Regions from separate parts of the Streptomyces sp. NPDC018833 genome, predicted to be linked through region 2. Evidence: riboswitches for the same ligand, from Rfam matches in the RefSeq annotation. Region 2 holds a riboswitch; each other region holds the start of a gene.
What was found. A riboswitch is a leader RNA that binds a small molecule or an ion and turns the genes downstream of it on or off. The one in region 2 is predicted to bind thiamine pyrophosphate.
Positions count from the first base shown of each region.

Region 1: linked by a shared signal. The riboswitch ahead of thiC (phosphomethylpyrimidine synthase ThiC) and the one ahead of thiO (glycine oxidase ThiO) in region 2 are both predicted to bind thiamine pyrophosphate.
Region 3: linked by a shared signal. The riboswitch ahead of ACH5AF_RS10295 (thiamine ABC transporter substrate binding subunit) and the one ahead of thiO (glycine oxidase ThiO) in region 2 are both predicted to bind thiamine pyrophosphate.

Region 1 covers NZ_JBIRZM010000007.1:289,874-294,664, reverse strand. The annotation lists gene ACH5AF_RS17585 (YibE/F family protein) at 1-1,077, opposite strand, end outside; TPP riboswitch at 1,149-1,281, shown strand; gene thiC (phosphomethylpyrimidine synthase ThiC) at 1,274-3,049, shown strand; gene ACH5AF_RS17575 (hypothetical protein) at 3,136-3,960, opposite strand; gene ACH5AF_RS17570 (metallophosphoesterase) at 4,109-4,791, opposite strand, start outside.
Region 2 covers NZ_JBIRZM010000006.1:243,892-248,682, reverse strand. The annotation lists gene thiO (glycine oxidase ThiO) at 1-1,165, opposite strand, end outside; TPP riboswitch at 1,163-1,275, opposite strand; gene ACH5AF_RS15270 (hypothetical protein) at 1,360-1,719, shown strand; gene ACH5AF_RS15265 (NAD(P)/FAD-dependent oxidoreductase) at 1,792-2,967, shown strand; gene ACH5AF_RS15260 (Rv2175c family DNA-binding protein) at 3,012-3,377, shown strand; gene thiE (thiamine phosphate synthase) at 3,481-4,131, shown strand; gene metF (methylenetetrahydrofolate reductase [NAD(P)H]) at 4,278-4,791, shown strand, end outside.
Region 3 covers NZ_JBIRZM010000004.1:117,019-121,809, reverse strand. The annotation lists gene rlmN (23S rRNA (adenine(2503)-C(2))-methyltransferase RlmN) at 83-1,213, shown strand; TPP riboswitch at 1,278-1,397, shown strand; gene ACH5AF_RS10295 (thiamine ABC transporter substrate binding subunit) at 1,393-2,490, shown strand; gene ACH5AF_RS10290 (ABC transporter permease) at 2,529-4,172, shown strand; gene ACH5AF_RS10285 (ABC transporter ATP-binding protein) at 4,172-4,791, shown strand, end outside.

The DNA of each region.
Region 1 (4,791 bases), on a different contig from region 2:
GGCGAGCACGAGGGTGTTGACGACCGAGGCGATGTGGTCGCGGCCGATCCGGATGGCGGAGCGGTAGAGGGCGCGCGGCCCCATGTCCGGGTCGGCCTGGTGCAGTTCCCAGACCGCAGAGGTCTGCGTCACCGTGACGTCGTCGAGCACGCCGAGCGAGCCGATGATGACTCCGGCGAGCAGCAGGCCGCTCATGTCGATGTTCGGGTAGAGGCCCTTGATCAGGCCGGTGTTGTCGTCGGTGTTGCCGCTGAGGCTGGCCCAGCCGATGAACAGCGAGCCGAGCAGAGCGATGAGCAGCAGCGAGATCAGCGTGCCCAGCACGGCGACAGAGGTCCGCGCGGTGATGCCGTGGCACAAGTAGAGCGCGATGAGCATGATCGCGCTCGCCCCGACCACCGCGACGATCAGCGGATTCGAACCCTGCAGGATCGCGGGCAGGATGAACAGTGTCAGCACGGCGAACGAGACGGCGAGCGCGATCAGCGCCATCACGCCGCGCATCCGCCCCACCAGGACGACCACCAGGGCGAAGATGCCCGCCAGCAGGGCCATCGGGAACTCGCGGTCCACATCGGTCACCGAGTACTGCAGATCGCGAGGCGCGTCCGGGGCGTACGCCACCACGACGCCCTGACCCTCCCGCAGTTGCCGTGGCGCGTCGGGCTGGACGATCTCGACGAAGGTGCGGCCCTTGTCCTTGCCGGTGATGACCTCGATGGTGGCCTTTCCGCAGTCGCCCCGCTGCGCGTTGACCGCCTCACGTCCCTCGGGCGTTGAGGTGTCGCCGGTCGGCGGCACCTGGCCGGCGTTGACGTCCTTGCAGTCGACCTTCTCGACGCTCACCACCCTGCCCTGCTCGGTCTGGCGGTCGAAGCCCACGCCGGAGCGCTCATGACCGGGCGTCCCGCCCGGCCACATCACGGCAAGTCCGACGAGGACGGCCGTCGCGAAGGGGATCAGCACCGCCGCAATGACCTTGCGGAGGTGCTGTGAGACGGGCGCGGCGGGCCCATGACTGTGCACGTGAGCGGTGGCGGGGCCCTGCGGATCGGGACGTTGCGGTGATGAGGTCACCTCCAGATCATCGCAAGAACGAGAGGGGGCCTCTGTTCAGCACGCCAGACATGACGCTAGCGTGGTGGCACCTTTGCACACGCGGGAGCTCGGAGCACCGGGCTGAGAGGGCGCTGACCTCCGTACATCTGTATGGGACAGCTGCGCCGACCGCCGAACCTGTTACCGGGTAATGCCGGCGTAGGGAGTAGGTCTCATGACCGTATCGGACGCACGCACGCCTGCCTCGAACCAGAACGACGAGGCCGGGAAGTCCATCGGCTGGCACAAGGGATATGTCGAGGGCTCGCGCCCCGACCTCCGGGTGCCGGTGCGCAAGGTGCACCTCACCAACGGCAAGGACGTGACGTTGTACGACACGTCGGGGCCTTACACGGATCCCGGCGTCGAGACCGACGTACGGCGCGGCCTGCCACCGCTGCGGGAGAGCTGGATCATCGGGCGCGGCGACACCGAGGAGTATGCGGGCCGACCGGTCCGGCCCGAGGACGACGGGATCAAGCACACGTCGCCGCGCGGGGGACTGCGCAACCTCGACGCCGTCTTCCCCGGCCGCCCGCGCCAGCCGCGCCGGGGCCGGGACGGGCAGGCGGTGACGCAGCTGGCGTACGCCCGCCGGGGCGAGATCACGCCGGAGATGGAGTACGTCGCCATCCGCGAGAACGTCTCGCCCGAGGTGGTGCGGGAGGAGATCGCGGCGGGCCGGGCCGTCCTGCCGGCCAACGTCAACCACCCCGAGATCGAGCCGATGATCATCGGCAAGCGGTTCCTGGTGAAGGTCAACGCCAACATCGGCAACTCCGCGGTCACCTCCTCCATCGAGGAGGAGGTGGAGAAGATGACCTGGGCCACCCGCTGGGGCGCCGACACGGTCATGGACCTGTCGACGGGCCGCAACATCCACACCACCCGCGAGTGGGTCCTGCGCAACTCCCCCGTGCCGATCGGCACCGTGCCCCTCTACCAGGCGCTGGAGAAGGTCGACGGCAAGGCCGAGGAGCTGACCTGGGAGGTCTACAAGGACACGGTCATCGAGCAGGCCGAGCAGGGCGTCGACTACATGACGGTGCACGCCGGTGTGCTGCTGCGGTACGTCCCGCTGACCGCGCGCCGGAAGACGGGCATCGTCTCGCGCGGCGGCTCGATCATGGCGGCGTGGTGCCTGGCGCACCACAAGGAGTCGTTCCTGTACGAGAACTTCGAGGAGCTCTGCGAGATCCTCGCCGCGTACGACGTGACGTACTCGCTCGGGGACGGCCTGCGGCCCGGGTCGATCGCGGACGCCAACGACGAGGCGCAGTTCGCGGAGCTGCGCACGCTGGGTGAGCTCAACCGGATCGCCAAGCGGCACAACGTGCAGACCATGATCGAGGGCCCGGGCCATGTCCCGATGCACAAGATCAAGGAGAACATCGACCTCCAGCAGGAGATCTGCGAGGAGGCGCCGTTCTACACGCTCGGCCCGCTGACGACCGACGTGGCCCCGGCGTACGACCACATCACCTCGGGCATCGGCGCGGCGATGATCGCGTGGTGGGGCACGGCCATGCTCTGCTACGTGACGCCCAAGGAGCACCTGGGCCTGCCCAACCGCGACGATGTGAAGACCGGCGTGATCACCTACAAGATCGCGGCCCATGCGGCGGACCTGGCCAAGGGCCACCCGGGCGCCCAGGAGTGGGACGACGCGCTGTCCGACGCCCGCTTCGAGTTCCGGTGGGAGGACCAGTTCAACCTGGCGCTCGACCCGGACACGGCACGGGAGTTCCACGACGAGACGCTGCCGGCCGAGCCTGCGAAGACCGCCCACTTCTGCTCGATGTGCGGTCCGAAGTTCTGCTCGATGAAGATCTCCCAGGACATCCGCCGTCAGCACGGCGACAGTCAGGAGGACATCGAGGTGGGCATGGCGGAGAAGTCCAGGGAGTTCGCCGCGGCGGGCAACCGGGTCTATCTGCCGATCGCGGACTGATCGTCCGGCGTCTCAGTGTCCCCCGGCACACGCTCCGGGGGACGCCGGCGTTTCAGGGTGGTGTCGGTGAGCACGCGCGCCGCCGGTCAGTCCGGTTGGTGTTCGGGGCCGCCGAAGTCGGGGCTGGAGAAGTCCGGGCTGGTGAAGGTCGGACGCCGGCCCGAGACCCGTCCCTCGGCGGGGCTGGAGAAGTCCGGTCCGCTGTAGCCGATCTTCGGGATACGGCTCACGGGGTGCGGGGGATCGGCGGGTGACGCCGTGGTGGCCGGTTCAGTCAGAGCAGCGCGCAGGAAGGGGAGGATGCCCCGTTCCCGCAGGGCCTCGCACCAGGCATCCTTGGCGATCCGGACCTCGTCCGGGAGGTCGTCCGCCGGCCGGCCGTCCGCGACATGGCTGGCGCCGTTGCGCAGCGCGGTCAGCAGCAGGGCGACGGCCGCCATCAGGATGGCGGCGGCCGTGATCGCCCCGAAGACCCATCCGGTGCGGACCAGCGTGTCGGCGAAGGACGGGGTGGGGCTCACCATCTTGACGAGGTAGCCGACGATCAGGAAGATCGCCGCGGCCGTGCCCGCGAGGAGCGGCGCCAGGACGGTGACGACGGCCGCGAATCCGGCACCCGTCTCGGCCGCCTCGCCGACCGGGGGCGCGAGCACGGGGCCGCGCTCGGCAGCGGCGGGCGCGCGCATCTCCGCGCGGACCTTCACATAGTGCTCGTACTCGGCGGCGGCGGAAGTGGTGATCAGCGCCGTCGCGTTGAGGGCCATGGTGCGCAGCTGTTCCGTGCTCAGGCGACGCGCTTCCACGGCGGCCGGATCCAGACGGTCGCGGGCGTCGCGCAGTGCGTCGTCGAGGACTCGCTCGAACTCGGCGCGGTCCTCGTTCAGCAGGTGCGGAGCGCTGTTCATGTGCATCCCCCGATGCTCCGTAGGGCCGGATCGCCCGAGGATGCCGGGCAGTTGGGCGGAAACGGAGGAGAGCCTGCTACGGATAAGCCGATGGTAGAGCGGTTACGGCACGGCGTGACAGGGGATTTGAGTAAATCGCATGCCGCCGACCGGGTCAGCCCGGCAACGGGAGTCGCTGGACGAGAAGCTTTCCGGCCATGGTCACTCCACCGTCCATGGCGATGGCCAGGTTGTCCGCGTACACATGCGGGCCTTCGACGACCGGGCGTTCACCGTCCTCGCCGTCCTCGGTGCCGACCTCGCCGAGCAGGTACGGGATCGGGCTGTGGCCGTGCACCACGCGCTTGCCGCCGTATGCGGACAGCAGTTCCCGCACCGCCTGCGGGCCGCCCTCGTCGCGGAAGGCGAAGCGCTTGGTGAACTTGCGGAAGAGGTCCCAGCACTCGTCGGCGTCGTTACGGGTGAGGATCGCGTGTACGGCGTCGTTGACGTCCTCGATGGTCGAGCCGTATTCGAGGTAGGCGGTGGTGTCGGAGTGGAGCAGCAGATGGCTGTCCTCCTCCACGATCGCGTCCAGCCGGGCCATCCACTGCAGATGGACCTCCTGAAGGCGGTCCATGTCGTACTTCTGGCCGCCGTTGAGAAGCCATGCCGCCTGGAAGGTGGCGGTACCCGCCCCGGAGTTGACGGGGGTGTCCCCGAAGCGCTTGGCGCCGATCAGCAGCAGCTCGTGATTGCCCATGAGCGCCTTGCAGTAGCCGCCGGCGGCCGCGGCTTCGGCGGACAGCCGCATGACGAGGTCGATGACGCCGATGCCGTCGGGGCCGCGGTCGGTGA
Region 2 (4,791 bases):
GTACCCGTACGCGTGCACCCGCGGGGGAGAACCGGCGGGGGCTGAACGCGCGGGCGGCGTCGGGCAGTTCGCCGGTGGTGAGCGCGGCGGCGAGCACCTCACCGGTCACCGGTGTGAGCAGGACCCCGTTGCGGTAGTGGCCGGTGGCCAGCAACAGCCCCGGCAGCTCCGTGAATCCCAGCATCGGCGCGTTGTCGGGGGAGCCGGGGCGCAGTCCGGCGCACGTCTCGGTGAGCGGCAGTTCGGTGATGCCGGGGACCAGCTCGTGCGCGTCGCGCAGCAGTTCGTAGACGCCGCCGGCGGTGACGGTCGTGTCCCAGCCCTGTTCCTCGCTGGTCGCGCCGACCACCAGTTCGCCGTTCTCGCGCGGCACCAGGTACACATGGCTGCCGCGCACCACCGCCCGCACCGTGCGGGACAGGAACGGCGCGTACGGGCCCGGCACCGTCAGTCGCAGTACCTGGCCCTTCACGGGCCGCACCGGAGGCAGGACGTCGTCCGGGACCCCGCCGAGCCGGCCGCTCAGGCTGCCGCCCGCCAGCACCACCTGGTCCGCGGCCAGCTCGGTGCCGTCGGCCAGCACCGCACCGGCGGCGCGGTCGTGCACGACGAGCAGCCGCTCCGCCCAGGTGCGGCGGAATTCGACACCGGCCCGCTCGCAGGCGACGACCAGGGCGGCGGCCAGCCGCCGTGGATCGACCTGGTGGTCCCCGTCGACACGCAGGCCCCCGCGGACGCCCGGCGCGAGCAGGGGCTCCAGCCGGCGGCATTCGCGGCCGGTCAGCCACTCGGATTCCAGGCCCGAACGGCGTTGCAGGGCGTGCAGTTCCCGCAGGTGGGCGCGGTCGTCGGCATCAAGTGCGACGGCGAGGGTGCCGCACGCGCGGTAGCCCACGGACCGCCCGCTCGCCTCCTCGAGTTCGGCGGCGAATGCCGGGTAGCGCCGGGCCGATTCGAGGTTGAGGCCGAGCAGCGTCTGCTCGCCGTAGTGGAGTTCGGTGACGGCGGCCAGCATGCCGGCCGCGACCCGCGCGGCCCCGCCGCCGGGCTCGGGATCGGCGACGGCGACGCGCAGTCCGCGCTGCGCCGTGCGCCAGGCCGTGACCAGGCCGATGATTCCGCCCCCGACGACGAGGACGTCGGGGGCGTCTGGTGTACGAGACATGGGCGTCCAGCCCCTCCCTTCGCCGGCATGACCCGGATCAGGTTCGTACGGTCGGAGGCCGGCCAGCCTCCCTCTCAGCCCGGTGCGTCCGGGCTCCCGCGAGTGCCTTACGGTGGCCACCCTAACCCCACGCCCAGGCGCGCAGTAAGGGAGCCGCCGTCCCCCCGGCGCAGGGGGCGCAGGAGGTGACCGCGGTGGTGAGATCGCTCGACGGGCTGGTGCTGGCGCCGGTCGCCGACCAGGCCCCCGGCCAGGTGGGTACCAGCACCCGGTTTCTGTACCACGAGGAGGACGGGCGGATCTGGGCCGAGTACGAAGGCGGTGACGTGGTCCGCGGCCACCTCGTGGGCACCCGCGAGGGAGATCGGCTGGACTTCCGCTATGTGCAGCTGAAGACGGACGGCGGGACCTCCTGCGGCCACTGCCGGTCCGTCGTCGTCGAACTGCCCGACGGCCGGGTGCGGCTGGAGGAGACCTGGGAGTGGGAGTCGCAAGAGGGCAGTGGGACCAGTGTGGTCGAGCAACTGCTCCCTGACGGTTCGTCAGGAGCTTAGGGTGGCCGGGTGAGCGAGCAGAGACAGCACCAGGAGCGGGACGGGCGGCGGGTCGTCGTGGTCGGTGCCGGGATGGCCGGCGTGCAGACCGCGGTAGCCCTGCGCGAACAGGGCTTCACCGGAGCGGTCACCCTCATCGGCGCCGAACCGCACCAGCCGTACGACCGGCCGCCGCTTTCCAAGGCGATCCTCCTCGGCACGGCCGAGGGCTCGGCCTTCGACATCGACTTCGACGCGCTCGAGGTCGACCTGCGGCTCGGCTGCGAGGTGACCGGCGTACGCCCGGGGGCGCACGAGGTGGACACCGAGGCCGGCCCCGTTTCCTACGACGCGCTCGTCCTCGCCACCGGGGCCGAACCCGTCACCCTGCCCGGAACGACGGGCATCCCGGGCGTCCATCTGCTGCGTACGCTCGACGACGCGGACCGGCTGCGGCCCGTGCTCGCGCGGCAGCACGACATCGTGGTCGTCGGAGCGGGCTGGATCGGCGCGGAATTCGCGACCGCCGCGCGCGAGGCCGGCTGCGCGGTGACCGTCGTCGAGGCCGCCGACCGGCCGCTGGCCGGGTCCATGCCCGCCGAGGTCGCGGCGCCCATGGCCGCCTGGTACGCCGAGGCGGGCGCCGAGCTGCTCACGGGCGCCCGCGTGGCCGCCGTCGAGCCGGGCGCGGTCGTGCTGGCGGGATCGGGGCGCAGGCTCGCGGCCGGCGCCGTCGTCGTCGGCATCGGGGCCCGGCCCGCGACCGCCGCGCTCGCCGGCAGCGGCATCGAGCTCGGCCCGGACGGCGCCGTCGTCGCCGACCGCCATCTGCACACCTCCGCACCCGATGTGTACGCCGTGGGCGACTGCGCCTCCTACCCCTCCGGCCGTTACGGCGAGCGGCTGCTCGTCCACCACTGGGACAACGCCCTCCAGGGGCCGCGCACGGTCGCCGCCAACATCCTGGGCACCGGCCCCGAGCCGCAGGTGTACGACCCCGTGCCCTACTTCTGGTCGGAGCAGTTCGGCCGCTTCGTGCAGTACGCGGGCCACCACCCGGCTGGCGACACGCTGCTGTGGCGGGGCGATCCGGCCACGGACCGGGCCTGGACGGTGCTGTGGCTGCGCGAGGGCGTGCTCGTCGCCCTGCTCGCCGTCGACCGGCCGCGTGACCTGGCCCAGGGCCGCCGGCTCGTGGCGGCCGGCGCACGCCTTGACGCCGACCGTGCCGCCGACCCGTCCGTCCCCCTGAAGGGCGCGACGGCGTAGGCGTCGGCTACCGACTGTCAGTCACAGATGGCAGGCTTGTTCCTGTGACCGAGATTGACGCAAAAATCGATGCTCTCGTCCCCGCCTGGCTCCACCTGCCCGACATCGCGGAAATGCTCGATGTCGAGGTGACGCGCGTGCGGCAGCTGGTCAAGGAGGGCCAGCTGATCGCCGTCCGCCGCGGTGAGAACAGGACGCTGCAGGTGCCTGCCGCCTTCATCGACGGCAACAAGGTGGTCAAGGGCCTCTCCGGGACCCTGACGCTCCTGCGGGACGACGGCTTCACCGACGAAGAAATGCTGGAGTGGCTGTTCACTCCGGACCCGACCCTGCCGGGCACCCCGGCACAGGCGCTGAGCGAGAATCGCGGCACGGAGGTGAAGCGCCGGGCGCAGGCGCTCGCCGTCTGACATCCGTGCCCTGATCCATCGCAGCGCGCGGTGCGGGCGGGAGCCGCACGGCCCCGGCCCGCACCACGCGGTGCCCCTCACCCATCCCTCGGGGGGAAGCACCATGTCCACGGCTCGCGAACAGCTCGGCGACGCCCGGCTCTATCTGTGCACCGACGCCCGGAAGAGCCAGGGTGACCTGGCCGAATTCCTGGACGCGGCGCTCGCCGGCGGGGTCGACATCGTCCAGCTGCGCGACAAGGGCATGGAGGCCGGCGAGGAGCTGGAGCACCTCCAGGTCTTCGCCGACGCCTGCCGGCGCCACGGCAAGCTCCTGGCCGTCAACGACCGGGCGGACGTGGCTCATGCCATCGGCTCGGACGTGCTGCATCTGGGGCAGGGCGACCTGCCCGTCCCGGCCGCGCGGGCCGTCCTCGGCGGCGAGGTGCTCATCGGCCGCTCGACACATGCGGAGGCCGAGGTCGACGCGGCCGCCGCCGAGCCCGGCGTCGACTACTTCTGTACCGGCCCCTGCTGGCCCACCCCGACCAAGCCCGGCCGCTTCGCCCCGGGGCTGGGCCTGGTGCGCTATGCGGCCGCGCTCGCGAGCGACCGCCCCTGGTTCGCGATCGGCGGCATCGACGCGACCAATCTGGAGGAGGTGCTGGACGCGGGAGCCCGCAGGGTCGTCGTCGTACGGGCGATCACGGAGGCCGGCGATCCGGCCGCGGCCGCCGCCGATCTCGCGAAGCGGATCAGGGATCGCAGCGTCTGACCAGACCGGCGGAGGTGCCGGCGCGAGTGCGCCGGCCGACCTCGGGTGTCTCACATGTGTCCAAGGCGTGGACAGGAGACAGGCAAAAGGCAACAAATTCCCCTGATCTGGTTGGGTGACCCGCCCGGCCTGGCTAACCTGCCCGTATGGCCCTCGGCACTGCTTCCACCAGGACGGATCGCGCACGCACCGTGCGCGACATGCTCGCGACAGGCGAGACGACGTATTCCTTCGAGTTCTTGTCGCCCAGGAGTGACAAGGGTGAGCGGAACCTCTGGAACGCGCTGCGCAGGGTCGAGGCCGTCGCGCCCGCCTTCGTCTCCGTCACCTACGGCGCCGGTGGCTCCACCCGTGCCGGCACCGTGAAGGCCACCCAGAAGATCGCCGCCGACTCCACGCTCACGCCGGTCGCCCACCTCACCGCCGTCGGCCACTCGATCGCCGAACTGCGCAATATGATCGGCCAGTTCGCCGACGCCGGCATCCGCAACGTCCTCGCGCTGCGCGGCGACCCGCCGGGCGACCCGATGGGCGAGTGGGTCAGGCACCCGGACGGCGTGGACTACGCCGCGGACCTGGTCAGGCTGATCAAGGAGTCCGGCGACTTCTGCGTCGGCGTCGCCGCCTTCCCCGAGATGCACCCCCGCTCAATCGACTGGG
Region 3 (4,791 bases), on a different contig from region 2:
TGACCTGCGGTCTTCTTCGTGAGGGCTCGTCGTCCACAGGGCGGCGGGCCCTCCGTCGCATCTCTGCGACACTGGTAGCACCATGCCCAAGCCCGGAGAACTCACTTTCGTCGCGCCCCGCGGAGCCAAGAAGCCCCCGCGGCACCTCGCCGACCTCTCGCCCGCCGAGCGCAAGGACGCCGTCGCCGCGATCGGCGAGAAGCCGTTCCGCGCCAAGCAGCTGTCCCAGCACTACTTCGCGCGGTACGCGCACGACCCCGCGCAGTGGACCGACATCCCCGCTGCCGCACGCGAGAAGCTCGCCACGGAGCTGCTGCCCGATCTGATGTCGGTCGTGCGGCACATCTCCTGCGACAACGACACCACCCGCAAGACGCTGTGGCGCCTCCACGACGGCACGCTCGTCGAGTCCGTCCTGATGCGCTACCCGGACCGGGTCACGATGTGCATCTCCTCGCAGGCGGGCTGCGGGATGAACTGCCCGTTCTGCGCGACGGGTCAGGCCGGTCTCGACCGTAATCTGTCCACCGCCGAGATCGTGCACCAGATCGTGGACGGCATGCGCGCCCTGCGCGACGGCGAGGTGCCCGGAGGCCCCGCCCGGCTGTCCAACATCGTCTTCATGGGCATGGGCGAGCCGCTCGCCAACTACAAGCGCGTCGTCGGCGCCGTCCGCCGGCTGACCGACCCCGAGCCGGACGGCCTCGGCCTCTCGCAGCGCGGCATCACCGTCTCCACGGTGGGCCTGGTGCCCGCGATGCTCCGCTTCGCCGACGAGGGCTTCAAGTGCCGTCTCGCCGTCTCGCTGCACGCGCCGGACGACGAGCTGCGCGACACCCTGGTCCCGGTCAACACCCGCTGGAAGGTCCGGGAGGTCCTCGACGCCGCCTGGGAGTACGCGGAGAAGTCCGGCCGCCGTATCTCCATCGAGTACGCGCTGATCCGCGACATCAACGACCAGGCGTGGCGCGGCGATCTGCTCGGCCGGCTCCTCAAGGGTGGGGGTCCCACCGGCGGAGCCAGGGGGAGGGTCCATGTCAACCTGATCCCGCTGAACCCGACCCCCGGCTCGCAGTGGACCGCGTCGCGGCCGGAGGACGAGAAGGCCTTCGTCGAGGCCATCGCGGCTCATGGTGTGCCGGTCACCGTCCGGGACACCCGTGGGCAGGAGATCGACGGGGCGTGCGGGCAGCTGGCGGCGCAGGAGCGGTGACCAGGGGGCGGTGTCGGCCACGGCTGATACTGTGCCCTGTGCGTTCGCACAAATGAACAACGAAACATTCCGACAGGGGAGCGCACGACAGCGCTGAGAGTGCGGCGGGACATGTCCCAACAGGCCGCAGACCCTCGGACCTGATCCGGGTCATACCGGCGTAGGGAGTCAGCACCATCATGAACAGCCAGCTTCGGCGTGCCACCGGCACCGCGCTCGCTGCCGCCCTCGGCGTCACCGCCCTGGCGGCCTGCGGCGGCGAATCCAAGGAGTCCGGCTCCTCCGCGGACGGCGCGTCCAAGACCGTCACCCTCGTCAGCCACGACTCCTTCGCGGCGTCCGACGCCGTCCTGAAGGACTTCACCCGGCAGACCGGCTACACGGTCAAGGTCCTCAAGAGCGGGGACGCCGGCGCGGCGCTCAACAAGGAGATCCTGACCAAGGGCTCCCCGCAGGGCGACGTCTTCTTCGGCGTCGACAACACCCTGCTCTCCCGCGCCCTCGACAACGACCTGTTCACCCCGTACGAGGCCGCGGGGCTCGACCAGGTCGCGGACGAGGCGCAGCTCGACGCGGACAAGCACCGCGTCACGCCCGTCGACACCGGCGACATCTGCGTGAACTACGACAAGAAGTTCTTCGCCGACAAGAAGCTCGCGCCGCCGAAGACCTTCGCCGACCTCGCGGAGCCCGCGTACAAGAACCTGCTCGTCGTCGAGAACCCGGCGACGTCCTCGCCCGGCCTCGGCTTCCTGCTCGGCAGCGTCGGCGCGTTCGGCGAGTCGGGCTGGCAGGACTACTGGAAGAAGCTCAAGGCCAACGGCGTCAAGGTCGTCGACGGCTGGGAGCAGGCGTACAACGAGGAGTTCTCCGGCTCCGCCGGCGGCCGGAAGGCCAAGGCCGACCGTCCCCTCGTCGTCTCGTACGCCTCCAGCCCGCCGGTCGAGGTGCTCTACGCCGACCCCCAGCCGGCCGAGGCGCCGACCGGTGTCGCGACCGGCACCTGCTTCCGCCAGATCGAGTTCGCCGGACTCCTCAAGGGCGCGAAGAACGAGGCGGGAGGCAAGGCGCTGCTGGACTTCCTGATCACCAAGAAGTTCCAGGAGGACATGCCGCTCACCATGTTCGTGAACCCGGTGGTCGACGGCGCGAAGCTGCCCGAGCTGTACACCGAGCACGGCGTGGTCGTCGACAAGCCCGAGACCGTCGCTCCCGGCACGATCGCCGAGAACCGTGAGCAGTGGGTCCGGTCGTGGTCCTCGCTCGTGCTGAAGTAAGGCAGTCCCTCAAGGGGAACGCGGCGCGGCTCGCCCTGATGGCCGGGCCCGTCGCGTTCTTCGCCGTCTTCTTCGCCTACCCGGTCACCGCGATCGTCGGCCGCGGCCTGCGCGTCGACGGCGCGTGGGAGTTCGGGCGGTTCGGCGAGGTCCTCGGGCGCCCGGACATCCTGCACGTCCTGTGGTTCACCACCTGGCAGGCGCTCGCGTCCACCGCGCTCACCCTGCTCGCCGCACTGCCCGCCGCCTATGTGTTCGCCCGCCTCGACTTTCCGGGCAAGCGGCTGCTGCGCGCCGTGGTCACCGTGCCGTTCGTGCTGCCGACGGTCGTCGTCGGTACGGCCTTCCTCGCGCTGCTCGGCCGCGGCGGACTGCTCGACGAACTGTGGGGCGTACGCCTGGACACCACGGTCTGGGCGATCCTGCTCGCGCACGTCTTCTTCAACTACGCCGTCGTCGTCCGCATCGTCGGCGGCCTGTGGTCGCAGCTCGACCCACGTCAGGAGGAGGCCGCGCGCGTGCTGGGCGTCGGTCGCCTCACCGCCTGGCGGCGGGTGACGCTGCCCGCGCTGGCCCCGTCCGTCGCGGCGGCGGCGCTGATGGTCTTCCTGTTCACCTTCAGCTCCTTCGGTGTGGTGCAGATCCTCGGCGGACCCACGTTCTCCACCCTTGAGGTGGAGATCTACCGGCAGACGGCGGAGATGCTCGACCTGCCGACCGCGGCCGTGCTCACGATGCTGCAGTTCGCGGCCGTCGCCGTCGTTCTCACCGTGCATGCCCGGACCGTACGCCGCGGGGAGAGCGCACTCAGGCTCGTCGACCCCTCCCGTACCGCACGCCGCCCGCGCGGAGCGGCCCAGTGGGCCGTGCTCGGCGGCGTCCTCGTCACCGTCGCCCTGCTCCTGCTCGTACCGCTCGGCGTGCTGGTCGAGCGGTCCTTCGACACCCCCGGCGGATACGGCCTCGACTACTACCGCGCGCTCACCGTGCTCGACGAGCGAGGCGGTGCATTCCTCGTCCCACCGATCGAAGCCGTGGCCAACTCGCTGGAGTACGCGCTCGTCGCGACCGCCGTCTCGTTGCTGATCGGCGGGCTCGCGGCAGCCGCGCTCACCCTCCCCCGGACTTCGTCCGGGGGGACCCCCAGGGCAGGCCGCATTGTCCGGGGGTTCGACGCCCTGCTGATGCTGCCGCTCGGGGTCTCAGCCGTGACCGTCGGCTTCGGCTTCCTGATCACGCTCGACGAGCCGCCGCTCGACCTGCGCGGCGCATGGATGCTGGTACCGCTCGCCCAGGCGCTGGTCGGCGTGCCCTTCGTCGTACGGACCATGCTCCCCGTGCTGCGCGCCGTGGACGTCCGGCTGCGGGAGGCCGCGGCCGTGCTCGGCGCGTCGCCGCTGCGGGCCTGGTGCGAGGTCGATCTGCCGCTGGTGAGCAGGGCGCTGCTGGTGGCCGCGGGATTCGCGTTCGCCGTCTCGCTGGGCGAGTTCGGGGCGACCGTCTTCATCGCACGGCCCGACAACCCGACCCTGCCGGTCGCCGTCGCCCGGCTCCTGGGCCGGCCCGGCGAGCTCAACTACGGGCAGGCGATGGCGCTGGGCACGATCCTGATGGTGGTGTGCGCCGCCGCGTTGCTGCTCCTCGAACGCATCCGTACCGACACCACCTCCGAGGAGTTCTGATGGCGCTGCTGGAACTGGAGGGCGTCACCGTACGGTTCGGGGCGCGGACCGCGCTCGACGCGGTGGACCTGAAGGTCGCCGAGCACGAGATCGTCTGTGTGCTGGGGCCGAGCGGCAGCGGGAAGTCGACGCTGCTCAGGGTGGTTGCCGGGCTCCAGCGCGCCGACGCGGGGCGGGTGCTGCTCGCGGGTGCCGACCAGGCCGGGGTGCCGGTGCACCGCCGCGGAGTGGGGCTGATGTTCCAGGACCATCAGCTCTTCCCTCAGCGCGACGTGGGGGGCAACGTGGCCTTCGGGCTGCGCATGCGTCCCCTCGGCCCCGGGAAGTCGCCGAGCGCTGGCGGGGCGGCACAACGGGCAGGCAGGGTAGAGGAGTTGCTGGAGCTCGTCGGACTGCCGGAGGCGCAGCGGCGGGCCGTGGCCGCGCTGTCCGGCGGCGAGCAGCAGCGCGTGGCGCTGGCCAGGGCCCTGGCGCCGGAGCCCAAGCTGCTGATGCTCGACGAGCCACTCGGGCAACTGGACCGTGGGCTGCGGGAGCGGCTCGTCGTCGAACTGCGCGGACTCTTCGGTCAGTTGGGCACCACGGTCCTCGCCGTCACCCATGACCAGGGCGAGGCCTT